2 regions of the Blautia sp. DFI.3.45 genome follow, and region 1 is predicted to be linked to the other one. Evidence: riboswitches for the same ligand, from Rfam matches in the RefSeq annotation. Region 1 holds a riboswitch; the other holds the start of a gene.

What was found. Region 1 has a riboswitch for cobalamin ahead of LJE09_RS09235 (leucine-rich repeat domain-containing protein). Riboswitches for the same ligand answer to the same signal wherever they lie in the genome.
Region 2: linked by a shared signal. The riboswitch ahead of LJE09_RS01620 (sirohydrochlorin cobaltochelatase) and the one ahead of LJE09_RS09235 (leucine-rich repeat domain-containing protein) in region 1 are both predicted to bind cobalamin.

Annotation. Positions count from the first base shown of each region.
Region 1 covers NZ_JAJDMI010000021.1:38,505-43,138, reverse strand. Annotated here, with positions in the region: gene LJE09_RS09245 (hypothetical protein) at 1-201, opposite strand, end outside; cobalamin riboswitch at 351-544, opposite strand; gene LJE09_RS09240 (hypothetical protein) at 1,046-1,192, opposite strand; cobalamin riboswitch at 1,485-1,687, shown strand; gene LJE09_RS09235 (leucine-rich repeat domain-containing protein) at 1,891-2,451, shown strand; gene LJE09_RS09230 (leucine-rich repeat protein) at 2,429-2,710, shown strand; gene LJE09_RS09225 (adenosylcobinamide amidohydrolase) at 2,755-3,870, shown strand; gene LJE09_RS09220 (alanine/glycine:cation symporter family protein) at 4,212-4,634, opposite strand, start outside.
Region 2 covers NZ_JAJDMI010000003.1:16,889-21,522, forward strand. Annotated here, with positions in the region: gene hisD (histidinol dehydrogenase) at 1-839, shown strand, start outside; gene hisB (imidazoleglycerol-phosphate dehydratase HisB) at 947-1,534, shown strand; partial or broken gene hisI (phosphoribosyl-AMP cyclohydrolase) at 1,613-1,939, shown strand; cobalamin riboswitch at 2,133-2,309, shown strand; gene LJE09_RS01620 (sirohydrochlorin cobaltochelatase) at 2,511-3,923, shown strand; gene LJE09_RS01625 (hypothetical protein) at 4,248-4,634, shown strand, end outside.

The sequences.
Region 1 (4,634 bases):
AACAGAACCGTTGGAATTTGTTACTGTAACAACTTTTTCTGGCACAATGTCTGGTGACGCACTATTTTTTCCTGTTAAACCAGTTGTCTTTATAGACACTTTTGCAGTTACTGTATCTGCCATAGCCGGTACTGCTGTGCTTCCTACCATTGTTGTTGCCATTAAGAATGCAATCACGCTTTTTCTTACTTTCATGTTCATTTTGTTTCCTCCTTAATTAAATGTATTATTTTTTTGCAGGTTATCCTGCAAAATATATCATTTCGCAGCCTTTTCAGACCACGTTTGATACCTGTTTTCCATAAGAAAGGGTATAAAAAATAAACCTCCGTTATGCCTACAGATATTTGTTTTTTATTTTTACTAAAGTCCGTCTCCTGACTTAAAGTTCCAACCTACTTGCTGCCCTTCTCGGAAAGGATCTTTCCAATGGTTTCGCAGTGTTCGTCCTTATTACAGTGGGGATGAAACCGTACCGGTATCTCACCGGATTTCCAAAAGCTAAAGATAAAGAGATAACGTTACTTCCGATATTCTGTTATCAAAGTGCAAAAAAAATCCCTGCCGGATTCGGCAGGGAATATCAATGTACAAACCAAGAATCCACTCCTATCCTTTATATTAAAGTATCCCTTATGAATACTTCTACAAGAATACAGTGAATTGCAGACTGAATATACTACAAGGGACGAAAGCCCTGTTTGGGATTCTCACCCAACGATTCTTCAATCATTACCGTAGTAATGAGCTGTACATGTGCGCTAAACGCTATTCGTTTTTTACGAAACCATCTTAACATTTTGTCCATAATTTGTCAATATCCCGATTACAAATAATTACTTCCCTTATTATCCCCGGAATACGTCTGAGAAAACACTCTTTTACAGAATCTCCACAATGCGGAATATACAAATCAAAGGAATGATCTTCCACACCTCTGTTGTGAATTACTCGGCAACTGAGTTACCAGAGCATCTGAATTAAGGCGGGATACCGCCTTTTTTCAGGGTGCATCCATGGCACCACTACTGTTTGCTCTTTAGAGCTATACAGCTACTTTTATTATTTCCGGTGTTTTCAGTCCGGTTACGGACAGTTCTTTTTTTACTCCGGATACGGAGTGATATTTTCTCAGGATATTATATGCGCCTACGGCATCTGCGTTATAGGTTCTGTTTCCCTCTCTGTACAACCCTCTCTCTTTCCGTTTGGACGGCTCTGCATATCTTTTCCCTACTTCCGGTGACAGCGGACTGCACTGGCTGGTATAACTTTCTTCCTAAAGTAACGAGAATGCGACGCGCAATTATTCAAAACCAAAAACATTACCTGCAAATCATACAAATCCCCACACATCCAATAACCAGCGCACAGAAAAGAAACGCTTTCCCTGCGCGTCCCCTCCCTGATTTTGTCTCCCCCTCAAAAAATTTGTTGTCTTTTCTCCAAAAAAAGTGTATAATACAATTTAATCGAACATTCATTGACAATTACCGGTTTTTAGTTCTGTCAGTCACGGTATAGAAATGTCGGACTTTCAGCTAAGAGGGAATCAGGTCAGAATCCTGAACAGTCGTGCTGCTGTATACGTGCAGCCATATCTCATATCCATTGCATCGTTATGCGAGAAGGAGAGACATGGCGTTACTGCGTGAGTCAGAATACCTGCTATAAACTGCCGCCATTAACTACACGCAATAGGAAATGGAAGGGTGATCTTCTTTAGTGTTCTCTTTTTTACAGAAGTATCATCCTTACATATGTTTTCTCTGTTCCTTTTAAGGAATATAGAACACCGGCAGTTATCGGTACCTTGTTATTTTTATCATAGTCCATACTACTCCCATGCAGAGAAAACAACATTGTCTATCAGCAAAGGAGTATTTTTTTATGTCAAATTCTCTGACACTTACGCGTCGTAACTGCGGACAGTATATTGAGAAGAATATGGAACTTCCACAAAACTGCCGCTCTATCTCAGCAGAAACCTTTTTTAACAGACCTGATATTCGTTCTGTGGTATTTCCCTATGAAATGGAACAGATTGGAAACAAAGCCTTTCAGGGATGTTCCCGGTTAAGCAGAATAGAGCTTCCTGAACATCTGCAAAAACTTGGCATAGGGGTATTTTCAGACTGCATTTCTCTGAAAAAAGTCAAAATTCCCGCCAGCCTTACCAGTATTCCAAAAAATGCATTTAACAATGGCCGAAAACTGAACAGTCTGGAGTTCGCCCCGAACAGCAAACTGACATTTATCGGTCCGAATGCCTTTTCAGAATGCGCTACTCTTACGGAAGTTGTTTTCCCTGCCTCTCTGGAAGAAATCGATGACAGGGCTTTTTATAAATGTAAGAAACTGAGTTGTATTTCTTTTCCGGGGGGGGGATTTAAGGGTTATCGGAAAGCAGGCTTTCTATTTCTGCGGAATGGATTCGCTGCAGCTGCCTGATTCGCTGGAAGTTCTTGATGAGAGTGCTTTTTTTAAGTGCTGTAATCTGACCTCTGTGGTGATTCCGCCCAATGTCAGATACCTTGGAAAATGGATCTTTCATGGATGTAACCGCCTGCAGTATCTGGAGATTCGCCATGATCCTGAATTTATCGGGGAATGGATCATCAACAAAGCGGCTACAATCCGCTGTTATAAAGGTTCTAAAGTAGACAGATACTGCCAGCAGTCAGGATTCAAAGTAGAATACTTTTCCTAATAACAACAAAATCTGTATTGAACAGACAAAAAAGAGGAATGTTTATGAATGATACTTTTACTTATTTTCAAAAGAAGGGATGTACTGTTTTTTCTTTTCCGGGAAAAACAAGGGTTCTTAGCACCAGTCCTCTTAATGGCGGGATCACTGCTCATCTCACGCATGCTTTAAATATCAACTGCATGAATGGTGCCTATGAATGTGAAATGCTTGGAAACACCTATGAGGAAGACCTGAACATTCATACAAAAGAGCTGGGAATTGATCCGCAGACAGCAACCGCACTCAGCACAGCGGCATGGACTGAACTGTGTGCTGTTGAGAAAATCTGTTATCAGGAGTTATCCGTGACTGCTGCTGTTACAGGGGGAATTGATTCAAACGGAATGTGTCCGGGAGATCCTTCTTCTTACTATGAAAGAAACGGCGCTTACGAGATGCTGCCACCCGGTACGATCAATGTTTTTATCTATATCAATCAGAATGTTACAGAGGCAGCCATGGTCCGCTCAATGATGATTGCTTCGGAGGCAAAAGCAGCGGCCGTTTCACATCTCTTACTTGGAAGCTGTTATTCAGAAGAAATCGCGACAGGTTCTGGTACTGACGGAATGGTGATTGCCTCGGCTATGGAGGGAGAGCTGACACTTACCGATGCCTCCGGACATTCCAAGCTTGGAGAGCTGATTGGCAGGGCAGTCCGTATGGCAGTAAAACATGCCCTGATGAAACAGACAGCTGCCTGTGGTCCGAGACAGTTTCAGGTTCTTGTTCGTACTGGCAGATATGGAATCACCCCGGGAACTCTGTGGGATTTTTATACAGAGCATGAGATTCTTTTTCATGCATACAATATTAGTTTTAAGAAAGCTTCTGAGCTGGAAGGAATACTTCTATCGCGAAACAGAAACAGCAATCTGGTTTTATGTGTGTCTCTTTATCTTCATCTGATGGATCAGCTTCGCTGGGGACTAATCATGGAACCGGAGGCTGTCCGAGAGGGAAAAAGGCTGCTTCTTTATGGACTGTACTGTGGACGGGATACTTATCTGGGCGATGTTTATCCTGAAGATGTATGGAAGAACGAAGTACTGAAAACATTTTCACTTAAAGAACAGCTGATTTATATTTTAATCTGTTATTTTTCTGTCAGATCATAGTTGGATCATCACATTTTTATGGTAAAAATATTCTATGCCTGCTTTCTCCTGATGAAATACAAAAGGGAAGTGAATAGAATAAGTTCAATGTCCACTCACTTCCCTCCTGAAATCGTTGAAATCTATATACACATTATAAGGGAAAAGCCGCAAAAAAGCGAATCCGGGTGGTTGTGGATAAAGTAAAAATGACGGATAAAAAACAGTACATAACATCAATAAAAAAATTTAAAATTCGTCATTTTTACTAATGCCCTATGCAAGGGTCTGAACAATAACCTAACATCAAGCATCAGGTAAACTAATAAACAGCCTGAAGAAAACTCTCCAGACTGTTTTTATCATTTCTGTGCAAAATACTCTTTTGTAAGTGTAATGGCAGTTCCTGAAAGCAGGAATACACCAATTAAGTTGGGGATTGCCATGAGACCGTTGAATGTCTCAGCAATGCTCCAGAGAAGTCCCAGATTTACAGTTGCACCAAGGATTGCCACTAATGAATAGGCAATCATAAATGGGCGGATAACTTTTGCAGAGAATAAGAATTCAATGCAGCGTGCTCCGTAAAGTCCCCATCCGATAATCGTTGAGAACGCAAAGCAACACATGGCAACTGCTGTAAAGATAGAAACCCAGCCTCCGTATGTAGCAGTAAATCCGGAAATTGTAAGTTCTGCGCCTGCCGCTGCACCGTAATTTACCGGCACGCCGCTTACAAGGATCACAAGTGCTGTCAGAGTACAGATCACGATCGTATCTGCAAA
Region 2 (4,634 bases), on a different contig from region 1:
TTGTTATGACAACACCGCCCGGAAAGGATGGCAAAGTATGCGCTTCCACACTGGTAGCAGCCAAAGAAGCAGGAGCAGATGAGATTTATAAGGTGGGTGGTGCACAGGCGATCGGTGCCCTTGCTTTCGGAACAGAGAGTATTCCGAAGGTAGACAAGATCGTAGGTCCCGGAAACATTTTCGTAGCTCTTGCAAAGAAAGCAGTATATGGCTATGTAAGCATTGACTCCATTGCAGGACCGAGTGAGATCCTTGTTCTTGCAGATGAGACAGCTAATCCGCATTTTGTGGCAGCTGACCTTCTTTCCCAGGCAGAGCATGATGAACTGGCATGTGCTATCCTGATCACTACAAGTGAGGAATTTGCGAAGAAAGTAGATGAAGAAGTAAAAGGTTTCGTGGAGGTCCTTTCCAGAAAAGAAATCATTCAGAAGTCTCTTGATAACTTTGGATACATTCTGATCGCAGAGGATATGGACGAGGCGATTGAGGCAGCCAATGAAATCGCTCCGGAACATATGGAGATCGTGACAGCCAATCCCTTTGAAGATATGATGAAAGTGAAGAATGCAGGTGCGATCTTTATCGGAGAGTACAGTTCCGAGCCACTGGGAGATTATTTTGCAGGTCCGAACCATGTACTTCCTACAAACGGAACAGCCAAATTTTTCTCAGCCCTTTCCGTAGATGATTTCATCAAGAAATCAAGTATTGTATATTACTCAAAATCCGCACTGCGTAATATACACAAAGATATCATTCAGTTTGCAACTTCTGAGCAGCTTACTGCACATGCAAATTCTATTGCAGTTCGTTTTGAGGATGAAGATAAAGAATAATGGTAAGGCTTTGAATCTGAAATCTGCTATAATGTAAACTGTAGTTTGCGCATTAAAACAATGGATTCAGAGTGTTTGAAAATAAGTAAGACAGAGAGGACTTAACCATGGCAAGAGAAGCCTCAGCAGAAAGAAATACAAAAGAAACAGAAATCAAATTAAAAATAAATCTGGATGGAACCGGATATTCTGATATTGAGACAGGTGTGGGATTTTTTAACCATATGCTGGATGGATTTACCCGTCATGGGCTCTTTGATCTCAGTGTCAGAGTCCATGGTGATCTTCAGGTGGATGACCATCACACCATCGAGGATACAGGAATTGTTCTGGGAACTGCATTAAAAGAAGCAATTGGTGACAAAAAGGGGATTAAGCGCTATGGAAGCTGCATCCTTCCCATGGATGAATCCCTGGTGCTCTGTGCGATCGATCTGTCCGGAAGACCTTACTTTGTATGGGATGCAGAGTTTACCACAGACAGGATCGGTGACATGTCCACGGAAATGGTAAAAGAGTTCTTCTATGCCATTTCCTATGCCTGTGGCATGAATCTTCATATCAGGGTTCTGGCAGGTGGGAATAATCACCATGTAGCAGAAGCAATGTTCAAAAGTTTTGCCAAAGCACTGGACGCAGCCACATCCTATGATCCAAGAATCACAGATGTTCTGTCTACCAAGGGCAGTTTGTAAAATTTGAAAATTTACGAAATGATTTATGGCAATCAATAAATTAGATGGAGACAGAAAATGGAAAATACAGTGAATTTAAAAAGCAGTATTGCATGGTCTGATTTTAAATTAAACAGTGATGAAATGGTACCTGTTATAGCCCAGGATTATCAGACAAACGAAGTGCTGATGCTGGCGTATATGAATGAAGAAGCATTTAATACCACTCTTGAAACAGGTAAAATGACTTACTGGAGCAGAAGCCGCAATGAACTCTGGACGAAGGGACTCACATCCGGACATCTTCAGTTTGTAAAATCCCTTACACTGGATTGCGACAATGATACGATCCTTGCTAAAGTAGAGCAGATCGGTGCAGCCTGCCATACCGGAAACAGAACCTGTTTTTTCAAAACCCTGACAGAAGTGTAATGAATAACGCGATAATATACAAGCCAAAATTCCATTGCCGCAGGCAATCTGGAATGAATTTTGGCTACGTTACTGTGAACGGAGTGAACAGTAACACTAATGCCAAACATTAGAGGAAAATATACACGAATTGTATTGACATTTTTGGTAAAATGTGATAAAAAAAGAATATCCGAATTAAATATGTGCAATGTTATAACGCAAAGGTTGCATCGCGCTTGATGCGCAAAAGAGAATCCGGTGAGAATCCGGAGCGATACCGTCACTGTGTATGGGAGCTGCTTTTCAGAAACCACTGGGAAACCGGGAAGGGAGAAACAGCGATGATCGAAGTCAGGAGAACTGCCTTGGCGTAGAATTTAAGGTCTGCGGTATACAGAACCTGTATTCTCATAACGATACATAGCTCTTTTATTAAATGAATCAGACAGAATCGGAAATTACAGATATATCTGGTACATATAAACCATGTATTTATGGGAAAGCGGTAGCTGCAGAATATGCAGTTGCTTTTTTTGTGCATACAATTGTCCGGAAATACGAGAAATAAAAGAGGAAAAACGAAATGAAAAGAAAATCCATGTTAGCCTTATTACTGGCAGTATCCATGACCTGTTCCATGACAGCAGCAACAGGTACAGTTGCTTTTGCATCTGATGATGCAGCAACAGAAGAGGCTGCAGATGACACAGAAGCAACTGCAGACGATGCAGATGCAGCAGATACAGAGGAAGCATCTGATGATACAACAGAAGCTTCTGATGATGATCAGAAAGCCGCAGACGAAGTTGGTGCCCTGATCGATAAGATTTATGTTCAGGAAAGAACAGACACAACTGACGAAGACTGCAAAGCAGCAAAAGAAGCATGGGACAAACTTACAGATGCTCAGAAAGAACTGGTAACAGGTGAAGAAGCAAGCCCTGAATACTTTGGACGTGACACAGGTGATGCTTCCAAAGATGATCCTCGTAACCAGGATGAGATTGGTGAGAATGAACTTCTTGTAGTAAGTTTTGGTACATCCTTCAACGACAGCCGTGCAGAGGATATCAAAGGAATCGAGGATGCCCTTGCAAAAGCATATCCGGACTGGTCAGTAAGACGTGCATTTACAGCACAGATCATCATCAACCATGTACAGGCAAGAGATGATGAAGTAATCGATAATATGCAGCAGGCTCTTGACCGTGCAGTAGCTAACGGTGTTAAGAATCTTGTTGTACAGCCGACACATCTGATGCATGGTGCAGAATATGATGAAATGACAGAGGCAATTGATGGATACAAAGACAAATTTGAATCTGTTGCAATTGCAGAGCCAATGCTCGGTGAAGTTGGTGATGATGCTACAGTGATCAATGATGACAAGAAAGCAGTTGCTCAGGCAATCACAGATGAAGCTTGCAAGGAAGCTGGATTTGATGATATGAAAGCAGCAGCAGATGCAGGCACAGCATTTGTATTCATGGGACATGGTACATCCCATACAGCTAACGTAACCTATGACCAGATGCAGACACAGATGGATGATCTTGGATTCACAAACGCTTTCATCGGAACTGTAGAGGGAGAACCGGAAGACACAGCATGTGACAAGGTTATCGAGAAAGTAAAAGAAGCAGGATTCAAGAATGTAATCCTTCGTCCTCTGATGGTTGTTGCCGGAGACCACGCTAACAATGATATGGCTGGTGATGATGCAGATTCCTGGAAATCTCAGTTTGAGGCATCCGGTGATTTCGACAGTGTTGACTGTCAGATCGCAGGTCTTGGAAGAATCGCAGCAGTAGAAGATCTGTATGTGGCTCATACAAAAGCAGCAATTGATTCTCTTGGAGCATCTGACGATGCAGCAGCAGAAGATACTGATGCCAAAGCAACAGATGACAGTGCAGACGATGCACAGGCAGACGATGCACAGGCAGATGACGCAGCTGAGACAACAGCTGATACTGCAGAGGCTGACGCTGAATAAAAAATATTGTTCAAACAAGATAAACTGCCCGGAGAACTTGCAAAAGTTTCCGGGCAGATATATTATATGATAAGAAAAAAAGAAGTCATAGCAATTCCATAAAATACTGCAAACAGTTCGCACGTTTCTGTTCATTCCGTTCACAGTAACGTGCGCACATCTGAGAAAGATCCAGAGGAACTGTCTTAATTGCATTATTTTCTGGAATTACTATAATATATTTGCCATCACCTGTTCAAAAGCCTGTTGCTCTGCAGCAGATGGGTTGAACAGCACGATAGAAAAAACTATAAAAAATATGAAGATAAGGGAGAAGAAATAATCATGAAGAAACGTTCATTTACATTATTAATGTCAGCACTTACTATTTCAGCTACTCTGATCGGTACAAGCCCGGTTGCTGCAAAGACAGATACTGATACGGCAACAGAAGAAACCACTGATAAAGAAGAAACAACTGCAAAAGATGCTGATTCAGAAAACACAGATAATAAAGAAACAGATGCATCCAAGAGTGATACATTAGAGGATGGCACCTACACAGCAGAATTTGATACAGACAGCGGAATGTTCCATGTAAATGAAGCAAACGATGGAAAAGGAACCCTTACAGTAAAGGATGGCAAGATGACTATCCATGTAAGCCTTGCTTCTAAGAAAATTGTAAACCTTTTCGTCGGAAAGGCAGAAGATGCACAGAAAGACGGGGCA